DNA from 3 places in the Paenibacillus sp. FSL H8-0282 genome. Region 1 is predicted to be linked to each of the others. Evidence: riboswitches for the same ligand, from Rfam matches in the RefSeq annotation. Region 1 holds a riboswitch; each other region holds the start of a gene.
The links. Region 1 has a riboswitch for cyclic di-AMP ahead of NST94_RS15990 (APC family permease). Riboswitches for the same ligand answer to the same signal wherever they lie in the genome.

Region 1 (5,001 bases):
TACAATTGCAGGAACGATTTTTCCGTACTATGGGATTGGTTTATAAAAAAATGGTGCAGATCTTTGTATCCCGAGATACTTGATCTGCACGCCCTTCCCCACCGAAATGATCAGTCTCATTCATGGTGAATTACGACTTTTATTTCACAAGACTTTTTAGCACATCGTCAATGATTTTTCTGCCAGCGTTCGCACCACTGTAAAGCCAGCTGCTTGTTGAGCTCATTTCATGCACATTTCCAGCTTTTACAGCTGGGATGCCCTTCCAGATTGCACTATCTAGGATCTCCGAACCCTCAGTCTTATCACTATTTACAAGGAAAATATGATCTGCGGTCAGCTCAGAAAGCTTCTCTAGTGAGATCGGATTCCAAGTTGCTCTTGTTCCTACTGGGATCTCTGTTACTAAGTTAGGCAGCGTTACGCCAAGGTCTGTATATAATACAGCTCCACTGCTGCGGGTTTCGTCTACAATATAGAAGTTTTTTTGCACCAACCATAAAATAGCCGCGGACTCTTGTCCAATAGCTCCTGCAAGCTGTTCTTTCGCAGCCGCTGCTTTAACATCATAATCTTTAATGGCTTTTTCTGCTTCAGGGGTTTTGTTCAAAATCTCACCCATCTTGAGCAACGATTTGCGCCAATCTTGATTTAGTTCATCCCCAATTACATAAGTGGGTGCAATCTTATTCAACTGATCGTAAATCCCGTTCTGAACAGAAGACTCCGATGGGATGATAATAAGATCCGGAGCAAAACTGGTTACAGCCTCTAACGGAAGGTCGTAACTAATTGTAGGAACATCCTTCAATTCAGTGGCCAGATAATCCTGAACGCCGTTTGTAACTGACCATTGAGCTACTGGAGTTACACCCAGAGTTACCAAAGAGTCTTCCAAATATGAACCCAGAACGCGCTGTGGATTAGCCGGAATCGTTACTTTATGACCCATTGCATCTGTTAACGTCTTAGGTGCAGCAGGTGCCTCTGTAGATTCTGCTGTAGGCGCTGTTGTAGGCGCTGTTCCTGCATTTGATGAGCTTTCAGCATTATTATTACCACAAGCGGAAAGTATTAGCGTCATCACTATTAGTCCGCTCATCGTCACTTTCATGCTTCCTGATCTTTTTCTGTTAAGCCAAAACATTAAAAACCCTCCTATATGTAACTGCTTTGATATTCAAAGGTGACCTTTACCTCTGCTTCACTTTTAAATGATATTGATTCTCATTCTCTGTGTCAACATATAAATTTCAAATTCTGTGGATTTGCAACAATTTCCTTCATATAAAATACAAAAGAGGTTATATTCCGAACGTTCCGGATATAACCTCATCTTTAATCTTCTACTTATTTATTTAAATGATACGGGACAGTCGCTACTACAACGTCCTTTTGATTCATTAGATACGAGCGGATTAAAAAGCTGGTCTGATTATGAAGCACGGCTTGCCACCAATGTTTGGTAATAAACTGTGGAATCAAAATCGTGATGTGATCCGTCGCAGCGGTCTTCCACTCTACCGTATCGATAAACTTCACTAACGGACGAATGATACTACGATATCTGGAACGAAGAACAATCAGGCGTACACCTGGATTCCATTCCTCCCACCGTTGCTCCATCTTATGAATGTCTTCTTCATCAAAGCCTACATACACAGCAACAACATTATCTGTTAGAGACTTCGCATAGCTGATGGAATGTAATACAGCACGTGTAACCCCTGCAACAGGAACAACTACAGTACTTCCTTTAATTACAGGTTTATCAGTAGCCGGACATATACGCAGTTGATCCGCAGTATTCAAATAATGCTTATGAATACGGTGGAACACGAACATTACAGCAGGTAAGAAAATGAATGCCATCCATACGCTCGAGAATTTAGTAATGATAAATATAAGCGTAATCGTCAATGTAGTCAGCATACCGATGGTATTTACTACAAATCTTTTCACCCATCCAGCGGGTCTTGTTTTGATCCAATGCACCATCATCCCCAGTTGGGATAAGGTAAAAGGAATGAACACGCCTACCGCATATAGTGGAATCAAACCTTCCGTATTCCCATGGAATGCAGTCACAAGTATGATAGACATAACTCCTAGAAAAATAATGCCGTTTGAGAAGCCCAGGCGGTCACCACGGACCATAAATGCATGTGGCAGATATTTATCTTTTGCAAACATAAAGGCGAGCAGCGGAAACGCTGAATATGCTGTATTAGCTGCCAAGAACAAAATCACTGCTGTAATCCCTTGAATGAAAAAGTACAATCCGCCACGGCCAAAGGTCGATTCAGCGATCTGAGAGACAACCGTAGCCTTTTCATCTGGCACAATACCATACCAATATGCCAGCACAGTGATTCCGGTAAACATAAAGCCAAGGATAAGTCCCATGATCATTAGCGTCTTGGCTGCATTTTTCTCAGCCGGTGCCTTAAAGTTTGGGATCGCATTAGATACGGCCTCAACCCCCGTTAGGGCTGAACAACCAGAGCTAAACGCTTTTAATAGTAGAAACAAACTTACATTAGATACGGCGCTGCCTATTTCAGGAACATTCGCATGCGCGCCACCCATTGCATATTTAACGATACCGGAGATAATCAGAACAACAATCGAAACCACAAACAAATACACTGGAATTGCGATAAATGAAGCCGATTCAGTCACTCCGCGAAGATTAATGATTGTTAATAAAACGATAACAGATACAGCGATGAGAACAGTATGATTATGAAGACTTGGAAAAGCCGATGTGATCGCATCCGTCCCTGCCGAGGCACTAACCGCTACGGTAAGAATGTAATCCACCAATAATGAACCCCCAGCGAGCAGCCCTGTCGGAATACCAAGATTACTCTTGGCTACGATATAAGCTCCGCCTCCTTGCGGATAAGCAAAAATCGTCTGCCGATAGGATAAAATCAGGATGGCCAGCAGGCCCAATACGGCTAATGCAATTGGCAGGGAATACCAGATGGCAGTAAACCCGGCAGCCACTAGTACAATCAGAATTTGTTCCGTTCCGTAGGCTACAGACGAGAGCGCATCAGAAGACAGAACAGCCAGTGCTTTAACCTTGGATAACTTTTCATGATCGAGTTCATTCGACTTCATCGGACGTCCGATCAATAGTCGTTTTACCTTGCTTACCATGGTGGATACAGTTCCTTTCTTTGGGAGCTGAAACGGAATTTCCGTGCGCTGTTTTCATCGGTGGATTTCATAAATGCAGACACAAAAATAAGCATACGGAAATGATCCGCATGCTTATGCATGGTCATTTTCCCACCTTGCTTACGAGGTTAGCTGGCGGATTCGGGCTGTGGTTATAGCCCTACGGTAGAGGTCTGTTCGACCCGGTTCCGATTCACCCCATTGGCATGAATGCCAAGTTTGGTTCCCCCGTTTTTCCTAAGAAAATTCAGCGCATATTCAACTTCTCACAAGGTCTAATATTAGTCTACAAAGTGCCTACAGTAAAGCGTTGAAAAAAATGAAAAAAGAATGAAAAAACATCCAATAAGCTCAAATATAGCGTCTTATTGGATGCTCTCTTTCATTATCTTCAATTATCCCTCTAGCCCGTGATTTTAATACCTTTTCAGCTTTTTTGTACCTTCCAAAGTAAAAACTAAAATCCTAAGCTCTCCTCAGCATCTACTTCAATCACTTCTTCTTCCCTACGTCCATACCAAAGAAGGAGACTTATTAGAGCAAACGCTATTAAAGCTAACAAAGGAATCGTTATAAATCCGAAGTAGTTCAAGTAATCTTTATTACAAGGAACACCAACTGTACAAGGTAGAACTTTACTTAACGCTGGAATCTTCTGTTCCGCATAATGATAGATTGAGATACTGCCACCAATCAAACTTAATGGAAGCACATAAGGAATGATGCGCTTATCTCCACGGAAAGTGGCAATTCCCAACAAAAATAACTGCGGATACATAAAAATCCGCTGAAACCAGCAAAGCTTACAAGGTTCATACTTCAAGACTTCACTTAAATACAAGCTACCAGCTACAGCAACCAAAGAGACGAACCAGGCCAGATAGAGGCAGTTACGCTTGCAAAAAGATAGGAATTTTGTCACTTTGCCTCCACTGCTTTTGCGGCGGCGTTAATTTCAGATGTAATCGCTTCAATATCGAAAGGTTCAGCCGTTTTCACTCCATTAATGTAGAGCGAAGGCGTAGTTGTCACGCCTGAGTCAGTTGCCAACTGAATGTCTTTCTTCAGCTCATCTGCATAAGTTTTCTCTTGGATGTCTTTACGCAACAGATCGTAATCGATCGCTAATTTCTCTTTTTCAGCAAGGCTTACCAAGAAATCCTCAGTCGCCCATTCCACGCTCTCATCCCCTTGCTGCGCATACACAGCATCATAGAACTTCCAGAATTCATCCTTATTCTGATGGTATACAGACAATGCAGCTAGTGAAGCTGTCTCAGAGTCAGGACCAACGAAAGCCATATTTACAAAGTAAAGAGCTGCTTTTCCCTCGTTGACAAAATCTTGAACAATTTTCGGTTTCATGGAGCCAGCAAACTGGGAACAAGCTGGACATTTGAAATCACCAAATTCAACAAGCTTAACAGGTGCATCCTCATTACCAATCCTAGGTAGCTCACTGTAATTGAATTCTACCGGTTCTCCTGTAGAGACATTCTTTGCTGCATCTTTCGAAGCTAACATAAACAATCCAACAAAAATGATAACTACTACAGCTATTGAACTAATAACTAAAATTCTCGTTTTCTGCTTCTGTTGCTCCTGTTCTACCCGTCGTTTCTCTTGTTTGCTCAACTGGGGAACATTTGGACTTTTTTTAGGTTTACTCAAGGAGAATTCCTTTCTGTCCTCTAGGGACTAATGTAGTTTTTATCATATACATTTAAAATTATATAATTATTAATCTCTTTTTGGCAAACAGTATGGTCAAAAAAAACAGCGTGACTCCAAAAGGAGAAACGCTGCTCTTAT
Region 2 (5,001 bases), 2.1 Mb from region 1:
GATGGCAGTATTGAACGTGGCTATGCTGGACGGTCCTTTTTTTACGAGTCCAATCAATTTCTTAACGATACAAAGCGGCTGCGTGATTATGCCAGATTGATGTCCTCTGTGGGGATCAACGCGATTTCGATTAACAATGTGAATGTTCATGAGCTTGAATCTCTATTTATAACGGAGCAATATTTGCCTGATATCGCGTTAATTGCAGGAATATTCCGCGTATACGGAATTAAGCTATTCCTCAGTGCTAACTTTGCCAGTCCGATACAGATCGGAGCATTGGAGACAGCTGATCCACTGGACCCAGCGGTGCGGCAATGGTGGAAAGATAAGGCTGGTGAGGTTTATCGAGTGATCCCTGATTTTGGCGGGTTTGTGGTCAAAGCAGATTCAGAAAATCGACCAGGGCCATTCACTTACGGGCGTGACCATGCCGATGGCGCTAATATGCTTGGAGAAGCACTGGAGCCGTTTGGCGGAATCGTGATTTGGCGTTGTTTCGTATATAACTGCAAGCAGGATTGGCGTGACCGTAAGACCGATCGGGCCAGAGCAGCGTATGATCATTTCAAACCATTGGATGGCCGATTTAATGATAATGTAGTGCTGCAAATCAAGAATGGACCGATGGATTTTCAAGTCAGAGAACCGGTATCTCCGCTGTTTGGCGCACTGGAACATACCAATCATCTGATGGAGTTTCAGATTGCTCAAGAATATACGGGGCAGCAGCGGCATCTCTGTTATCTTGTTCCACAGTGGAAAGAAGTCCTTGATTTCAATACTTATGCCAAAGGGCAAACTACGCTTGTGAAACATATTGTGGACGGATCGGTGTGGGGAAATAAGTATAATGGTGTGGCTGCTGTAACTAATGTTGGGGATGACATGAACTGGACGGGGCATGGGTTAGCTCAAGCTAATCTGTATGGATATGGGAGATTAATTTGGAATCCGGAGCTGACGGCAAAAGAAATAGCTGAGGAATGGATTCGCCTTACCTTTGGCACTGATGAAGGTCTAGTGGCTGCTATTCGCGGGATGTTAATGGACTCATGGAGGATTTACGAATCTTACACAGCTCCATTAGGTGTGGGCTGGATGGTTAATCCGGATCATCATTATGGGCCGAATGTGGATGGATATGAATACGCCAAGTGGGGAACGTACCATTATGCGGATCATAAGGGCATTGGTGTGGATCGTTCAGTCAAATCGGGAACGGGGTATAGCGGACAGTATATGGGTCTTAATGCATCAAATTATGAGAATCTAGCGTCTTGTCCAGAAGAGCTGCTGCTGTTCTTCCATCATGTTCCATACACGCATGTTCTGCAATCGGGGCAAACGGTTATACAACATATCTACGATACTCATTTCGAGGGGGCAGAGCAGGCTGCACAGCTTCTAGCAACATGGGAATCACTTGAAGGCAGCATGGATAGTGGATTGTATGTGCAAGTGAAGCAACGTCTTGAAGAGCAAGCAGAGCATGCGCAGGAATGGAGAGATCGGATCAATACGTATTTTTACCGCAAGAGCGGAATTGAGGATCTTAAAGGCAGAAAGATTTATTAGATTTTGAACCGAGGGATGATGATAGTGAGCCTCACGATTAGAGCGATTTTGAAAGATTTAATGGGAACTGTGGAACAGGTAGAAGGGACTGTGGATATTCTGAACCCAGGGGAACCGGAAACTGAAGTCACAGGGATTATTACGGCCTTTTCTGCCACACAAAATATTGTGGAGCAAGCAATAGCGTTAGGAGCCAATTTGCTGATCACGCATGAAGGTGTATTTTATAGCCATCATGCGGCGAACGAGTGGTTAGAAGGTGATCCGGTTTATCATGCGAAAAAAAGTCTGATCGGACATTCCCCAATAGCTATTTTTCGTTATCATGATTATTGGCATCGGCAAGAGCAAGATGGGATTATGATGGGTTTGCTGCGAGAGCTGGATTGGTCAGACTATGTGGAAGAGCAGCAAGCGGCTGCTACGATTCTCACTATTCCTGCCATGACTGTACTGGAAGCTGCTCAGTATATTAAAAGTAAGCTAGGGATCTCTTATGTACGCGCTGCTGGTGACCTGTCTCTGTCCTGCAAACGCATAGGGATATTAGTAGGTTACAGAGGGGGCGGGACGATGGCTATTCCACTTTTTAATGATCACAATCTTGATTTAATTATTGCTGGAGAAGGACCAGAGTGGGAGACTCCGGAATATGTGCGGGATGCAGGGCACCAAGGCAGATCTAAAGCGCTCATCATGTTAGGTCATGCGGAGAGTGAAGCGCCGGGGATGAAATATTTAGCTGAAATCTTAGCAGACAAATATCCCATGCTTCCTACCCGGTTCATTGCTGAACAACCCATCTATCAGATGGTTTAATCTGGGGAAATTAAGAGTACGGAATAAATAAACATATTATGGAGAAAATGAAGGGAAACAGGTCACTGAGAAAGGAGTGTTTCAATGGAAATTCCTTTGGAGGCTGATGAAGTATTAAGTCGGATCAAAAAGCTGCAAAGCGACGGAAGCTCGATCAGTAAAAAACAAGTAAAGCAAAGCGACCCAGAGCTTATGAGAAGTGCGCTGTTCTTTTTTCCAAGCTGGGAGCATGCATTGAAAAACGCCGATCTTTTGTAGCCATAGTATTGTAAAAGGAAGCTAAGTGGACAGGGGGATATCTCTGATTCTGCTTAGCTTTTTTCTTTTTTATGAAATCATTCGTGCTGTTCATGTGAAATAATATTAACAAGCTTGCCAAACGGATCGGGGACATAGAAACGACCAACACCCCAAGGTACAGAAACTGGCCCAATATTGGTATTGAAGATTGTCGTTTCTTATTAAATAGGAAAGTACTGGTGAATCACCCCCTTTTTCGCTTGCTTCAGAGCTGTTTTTCTAAAGAAAACGAGTAAACAAGAGCAAAAGAAAGAGAAAATGAAGAGTATGCTTAATATGAAATGAAAAGCATTGCTTTCAACATTATTTTGACCAGAGCCCTCCTTTACAAGAAAACCTTACAAGAGTATGATTCATCTCAGAACTGAGAATTATCTTAAATTTACAATTACATAAGCAATCCGCTTAATTTCCGTTTCTGGAAAGCGGGGGAACCAACAACTGGCAGCCGATGTGAGAGTCGGCACTGGTTATGGGGTGAATCCTGTTCCGGGTGCATAATATGCATCCCTGCAGGTAGGGCAACTCTCACTGCCCGAATCCGACAGCTAACCTCGTAAGCGTATGGAGAGAGGATGAATGGCGTGTTTAGTGATGAATAGCCACAGAGAATCCCTCTGTGGTTTTTTGCTGCGTTTTTAAGCAGATATAGTCGTAGAATTTATTATGAAAGAGGTGTTACCTTTGCCTATCGCTAAACTGAACGGAACTTCGCTCTATTATGAAATCAATGGAACTGGCACTCCGGTTGTGTTTATCCATGGACATGGATTAACACACAGTATGTTCAAACCACAGCTGGAGTATTTTTCCGATAAATATAAAGTGATTTTGTGCGATTTACGGGGGAATGGCAAGTCTGGTAAACTGCTGGAGGCCCCACATGAGATTATTGAGACGCAATGTCTGGATCTGATTATGCTGTTGAATGACCTAGGTATCCGTGAAGCAGTTTTTGTAGGAATCGCCTATGGTGGCTTAGTCGTTCAGCATATTGCCAAACAATATCCTGAGCGTGTAAAAGCCATTGTGGTTGCGGATAGCTTTTGTAGGACTCACGGATCAACAATAGTAGGGAAAATACAAACTATGGCAGCATATTGCAGTTTACTAATGTATTATCTCCCAAGCGAGCTGGTGTTGCCTTCGATTCGGATGATGTACCGAGAGCGCTGGAGTCTGGCCTACAATGAGATTAGAAGAGGGCTGCTGGACAAACGTCCCCGGGAGCTATATCGGCAAAGGCTGGCTACGAGCCATGTTGATTACACCAGATGCTTAAAGGCTTTTAAACGTCCTGCTTTATGTATTGTAGGGGACTTTAATGAATTTGGAGTGAATTGTATGAAGGAAATGGTGTCTCAGCTGCCACATGCGCAGTTGGCGATTATTCCGAACGCATTAGATCCAAGTAATCTGTGCCAACCGGAGCAATTCAATGCGATTCTTCAACGTTTCTTAGAGAAGCAGCAGGGTACTCAGCAGATTAGCTGATCTATTGGGAGACCTTCACAAGCGAAGCGTTTAAGTGAGAAAAAAGACGTCCCATAGCCAGGGAGCACGAGCTGGCTATGGGACGTCCTTTTGGGTTGAACTTTAGGGGAATTCTCCCTAAAGTGAAGGAGATTATGGCTCCTAGAACATGGATTAGGGAAAACTTCCCTAATAATAGGATGTTTTTAGCCATAAATGGGTATTTGCATGAATTTTTAGGGAGGAATTCCCTAAAAACCTCATTTTAAAGCGATTATCGATGAACATTAGGGAGGATTTCCCTAATATAATGGACATCCAATTAAAGGCTGGCTTATCCGTAGTGAAATCTACGAATGAGCCAGCCTTTGGTTATTTTACTAACCGATGGATGTTGAACATTTACAAGCATATTGTACCTAGAACGCCACTTAATGTCCCTACCCTACCACAGCACCAAATATAGCTCACCAGACGTGGGAAAGAACAATAGACTCTAAATAGTTATAGAAGGAGGCGTAGTAAGCAACGCATCTGCTACTCTTGCATTTTGTACAATGCGATCTACTCGTGTAAGATTAAGATAATTCATACTAAAGGAGCTGAGTCATGATGTCTCAAGCTGAAACTATAAAACTGACTTCATTATCTTCAAAAGGGGGCTGCGGCTGCAAAATCGGTCCCGCCGATCTCATGCAGGTTATTCGTAGTCTGCCACCAACTGTTCCTAACCCGGATCTACTTGTAGGTCTTGATACTAGTGATGATGCAGGGGTGTATCGTTTAAGTGATGAATTAGCGTTAGTGCAAACTGTTGATTTTTTCACGCCG
Region 3 (5,001 bases), 3.1 Mb from region 1:
ACGGCAGCCTTCAGCCCCTTCCATTCCATAGTGGATAGGCTCGGGTTCATCCAATACAAATACTTCAATGCGGGATAGTCTGCGCTGGTCCATAGTAGGGTTCCTCCTTAGATTTCCAAAAGCTTTAAGTCTACATGATGAGTGACACTAGCCTTTTCTACACAAGCGAGCATTTCCATTTTATTCTCACAGACTGCGGTATGCTCTAGCCATAGTCGGAACTTCTCTTTCCGTATAACAGATAGATGTAAGGGAAAGGTGCTGCGGGATCTCAAGACATACCAACCGGCGCTTACATCTTTCCAAGGCTCCTTGAAGGCTGTAAACCACGGGAGTTTTTGGTGTGATGACCAATCCTGCTGCTGCTGTTGTTCTCGAATTTTTTTATATATCTCATATACAATCTTAGAGTCTAAACAGTCTTTACAAGAAGAAGGTGTGCTGAACTGGCGAAGGGCTTGGATCTGGTTCTGGCCAAATGCATAGCCTACAATGTACCTGTGATTATGTTCTTCGAACCACAAGGCCCCGAAACAAACGTAATTTAGACTTATCGGCTCAAGCAGCCCTTGATGTATCCCTAAATAATAGTGCTTCAAAACATTCACCCCATCCAGCGTGCTATCACCTAATAAGCTCAGGTAACGCAAAAACCGCAGCAAGAGGAGGACCTCTGCTGCGGTTTTGGATTACAGGCAGATATACCTGGGCCAAAGCGTGGCGGATCAAGGGTCTCTCTCTTTACGCTTACGAGGTTAGCTGTCGGATTCGGACGGTGAGAGTCGCCCTACCTATTGAGACTTATGCAGTCTCCTTTGGATTCACCCCAAGTAGGCCAGGTGGCCTGATGGTTCCCCCGTTCCCTGCGAATGCAGGAACTCAGCGTTGATTGTTTTTCATGAATTAGATTCAACCCGAATCATACTCTTTTCAAGATTTTCTGTAAAAAACGGAAAATGTTCTTTTAGAGCAATTTTAACCATATCCTGCCGACTACGACTGAAAAACGAGGTAAATAGGTATTTATGGCGTGTTATCGCGCCTCTTTCTCGCTCAGCCTCAGCTTCTTGCGTTTCTACCTATAATGGGAATTTGCAGTATTTTCGCTCTAAAAAGGTGAATAAAATCACATGGGTTATAGATAGCGATTAAACGCTCCAAACTCGAGTAAACAAGAGATATAGAGAGATTAGATATCAAGTAAGCGCTATCTAATGGGAAAATAGTTTTTAATTTGCATTATTTTGGCATCATTCAGGTTTTACAAGTCTTCGTGCATAAGAGTATGATTACTCCTGTTTCAACGACAATCGAATATTTGATCCGCTTAATTTCCGGTAAGGAAAGCGGGGGAACCAACAATCGGCAGCCGATGTGAGAGTCGGAAGCCGATTATGGGGTGAATCCTGTAGAGGGTGTGAGTGAGCTCGCATCTATACAGGTAGGGCGACTCTCACCGCCCGAATCCGACAGCTAACCTCGTAAGCGTATGGAGAGAGGATGAGTGCAATGTGACCGCTAGCGAGCCACAGAGGAGATCCTTTGTGGCTTTTTGCTGTGCTCTTAGAAGCAAAGCATTTATGGAGGCCTCCCCTAAGAGGTCGCTAAATTCATCATTAGCGGTATTTGTAAGGCAGCGTCTAATGACGTGACACAACCGAGCTTTAGGTTGTGCCCGAAAATGACGATAGGTCAACATCCTTTCGGAGATTTTCGTTGCCTCCTTGTTGTAAATGAGCAGGAGGAGAAAAAAAGATGACGGATCAGAATGAATATGTGCTTGTATGTGCGCCTACAAAGGCGGGAGAACATTTCATTAAACTTCTGAAGTTCAGGGGTATTAAGATGGCGGGATTAACCAACAATGTGGCTGAGAAAGCTTTACTTGAGGAGCTCGGGATTGAGCAGGTTATTCTAGTGGATACCCGCCATCAGAGCACTTGGTTTCGCCCATCGTTCCCGGTAGGCAGGGTATATCTGTTTGAGAGCAGCTTTCCGCTTTGCTGCCGCTATATTCAGATGTGCCGTACCTGGACGACACAGCCGATTTTTGTGATTACAAGTTCAATAAATCCTAGATTGGTCTATAAAAGACTTGGTGCGAGCTATGTAATCTATTCCCATAGTGGTGATGCTGATTTTCTAATCGATAGATCACCTCATCAAGGATAATGGAAGGAGTGCGGAAGATATGATGGATCTGTATATGGTGGCTTCGTTAGCTGTAATTTACGGGTTATTTTATGGCTTTATGCGCTGGTGCGCAGGTGTAGTTGAGGATACGGGGAGGGATAAGCTGTGATTCTAGTAATCGCTGTTACCCTACTGTTGTTTATATATCTGGTTTACGCGTTGATTCATCCTGAGAAATTTTAAGGAGGGGCATTCATGGGCATTTTGCAAATAGTCGTCGTAATTGTAATTCTCATCTTGCTGGTCAAGCCGATGGGAACGTATTTATATCATGTATTTTCTAACGAACCGAATCGTACGGATCGCTGGTTTGCAGGCACAGAGAAAGGTATTTATAAGCTGATCGGCCTGAAAAAACGGGACGGAATGTCCTGGAAGAAGTATGCACTCAGCTTTGTTTTAACTAATATCGTACTGGTTGCTTTCAGTTATATTTTTCTAAGATTACAGCGGGGATTGCCGCTGAACCCGAATGGAATTGCCGATATGGAACAGACGCTTTCATTCAATACGGTGATCAGCTTTATGACCAATACGAACCTGCAGCATTATAGCGGGGAGACGGGACTATCGTATTTTTCACAAATGGCAGTCATCACGATGATGATGTTCACGTCTGCAGCGAGCGGATTTTCTGTTGCGGTTGCTTTTGTCAGAGGGATTACAGGACAGAAATCAGTCGGGAACTTTTTCGAGGACTTCGTAAAAGCACATATTCGTGTATTCATTCCATTAGCTCTGCTAGTTTCATTGGTGCTGGTAGGATTGCATGTGCCACAAACGCTCAAGCCATCGCTTGAGGTCACTACACTCGAAGGGCAGACGCAACAAATCGCTATCGGTCCAGTCGCTTCTTTGGAATCAATTAAACACTTAGGTACGAATGGTGGCGGCTTCTTCGGAGCCAATTCAGCGCATCCTTTTGAGAACCCTAATCCACTTACGAACGTTCTGGAGATTCTCTCTATGTGGATGCTGCCAGCCTCTCTGCCATATATGTACGGATTGTTCGCTAAGAACAAACGTCAGGGCTGGGTGATTTTCACAGCAATGATGACCTTGTTCGTACTACTGCTGGGATTGAATTATTATGCGGAAACCAAAGGCAATCCAGCTATCAATGCGCTGGGGATCGAGTCTTCGCAAGGCAGCATGGAAGGTAAAGAGGTACGTTTTGGTATCCCGCAATCTTCGCTGTTCACTTCGGTAACAACGGCAGCTACGACAGGTAGTGTTAACAATATGCATGATACGCTGACACCGCTGGGTGGCATTACCCCTCTGGCCCTAATGATGCTCAACAACGTCTTCGGGGGAAAAGGTGTCGGACTAATCAATATGCTGATGTATGCCATCATGGGTGTCTTCTTATGTGGACTAATGGTTGGCAGAACACCAGAGTTTCTCGGGCGAAAGATAGAAGCCAAGGAGATGAAGCTAATTGCGATTGCTATCCTTGTGCATCCGTTCATTATCCTTGTACCAACAGCAGGTGCGTTCTTAACGGACTTGGGCAACGGTGCCATCACGAATCCCGGATTCCATGGACTTAGCCAAGTGTTATATGAATATGTCTCTTCTGCCGCGAACAATGGTTCAGGATTTGAAGGGCTTGCGGACAACACCACCTTTTGGAATGTTACAACCGGGATCGTAATGCTGCTTGGCCGTTATGTCTCTATAATCGCGATGCTGGCAGTTGCAGGCTCACTGATCCAGAAGAAGCCAGTTCCTGAGACGATTGGCACATTCCGCACAGACAATGGTCTGTTCACCGGAATTCTGATTGGTACCGTTGTAATTATCGGGGCTCTGACGTTTCTGCCAGTCATTGTGCTCGGCCCGATTGCAGAATATTTGACCTTACGGTAGGAAGAGGGAGAACAAGATGAGTACTGTAAAAAGAAAAAAGCTGCTGACGGGACCCATACTCCTAAGCGCTGTAAAGGATAGCTTTATTAAGCTTAACCCGGTGACGTTAATTAAAAATCCGGTCATGTTCGTAGTCGAAATCGGTACGATTATTGTATTGCTTATGGTACTGGCCCCCGGATATTTTAATGCAGAGAAATCGGTAGGCTTCAATATCACAGTGTTGTTCATTCTGCTATTCACAGTGCTGTTTGCCAACTTCGCTGAAGCGCTGGCTGAAGGCCGCGGGAAAGCCCAGGCGGATTCACTCAAGAAAACGAAACAGGATATCACAGCTAACAAACTCGTTGGAGGGTCTGTGAAGACCGTTTCTTCTTCCGAGCTTCGTAAAGGAGATATTGTCATCGTCAGTCAGGGAGAACTTATCCCTGGCGATGGTGAAGTAATTGAAGGGCTGGCCTCCGTAGATGAATCTGCAATTACAGGTGAATCTGCACCTGTTATTAAGGAAGCCGGCGGAGATTTTGGCTCAGTCACAGGCGGCACCCGGGTAGTCAGTGATGAGATTAAAGTCAAAATTACCAGTGATCCCGGTGAGTCATTCCTGGATCGGATGATCTCCCTCGTTGAAGGGGCGAAACGTCAAAAGACACCCAATGAAATTGCACTAAATACACTCTTGATCAGTCTGACGTTGATTTTCCTGATTGTAGTAGTGACCTTGCGGCCAATTGCGACTTATCTGGGCGTTGATCTAGATATTCCTGTTATGATCGCCTTGCTGGTCTGTCTGATCCCGACCACAATCGGGGGACTGCTCTCCGCTATCGGGATAGCAGGGATGGACCGCGTCACACAGTTTAATGTCCTTGCTATGTCAGGGAAGGCCGTTGAAGCTGCCGGCGACATTAATACAATGATTCTAGATAAGACAGG

Region 2: it holds a riboswitch for cyclic di-AMP, as region 1 does, so the genes downstream of both, NST94_RS25225 (alpha/beta hydrolase) here and NST94_RS15990 (APC family permease) in region 1, are expected to answer to the same signal.
Region 3: it holds a riboswitch for cyclic di-AMP, as region 1 does, so the genes downstream of both, NST94_RS02675 (hypothetical protein) here and NST94_RS15990 (APC family permease) in region 1, are expected to answer to the same signal.

Annotation. Positions count from the first base shown of each region.
Region 1 is NZ_CP150146.1:3,725,592-3,730,592, forward strand. It holds gene NST94_RS15985 (iron-hydroxamate ABC transporter substrate-binding protein) at 140-1,147, opposite strand; gene NST94_RS15990 (APC family permease) at 1,351-3,168, opposite strand; cyclic di-AMP (ydaO/yuaA leader) riboswitch at 3,293-3,452, opposite strand; gene NST94_RS15995 (disulfide oxidoreductase) at 3,647-4,111, opposite strand; gene NST94_RS16000 (DsbA family protein) at 4,108-4,824, opposite strand.
Region 2 is NZ_CP150146.1:5,826,600-5,831,600, reverse strand. It holds gene NST94_RS25240 (alpha-glucuronidase family glycosyl hydrolase) at 1-1,578, shown strand, start outside; gene NST94_RS25235 (Nif3-like dinuclear metal center hexameric protein) at 1,639-2,397, shown strand; gene NST94_RS25230 (hypothetical protein) at 2,482-2,655, shown strand; cyclic di-AMP (ydaO/yuaA leader) riboswitch at 3,090-3,276, shown strand; gene NST94_RS25225 (alpha/beta hydrolase) at 3,364-4,191, shown strand; gene NST94_RS25220 (hypothetical protein) at 4,451-4,636, shown strand; gene selD (selenide, water dikinase SelD) at 4,783-5,001, shown strand, end outside.
Region 3 is NZ_CP150146.1:603,363-608,363, forward strand. It holds gene NST94_RS02665 (hypothetical protein) at 1-93, opposite strand, end outside; gene NST94_RS02670 (hypothetical protein) at 108-662, opposite strand; cyclic di-AMP (ydaO/yuaA leader) riboswitch at 731-895, opposite strand; cyclic di-AMP (ydaO/yuaA leader) riboswitch at 1,315-1,504, shown strand; gene NST94_RS02675 (hypothetical protein) at 1,756-2,172, shown strand; gene kdpA (potassium-transporting ATPase subunit KdpA) at 2,389-4,065, shown strand; gene kdpB (potassium-transporting ATPase subunit KdpB) at 4,082-5,001, shown strand, end outside.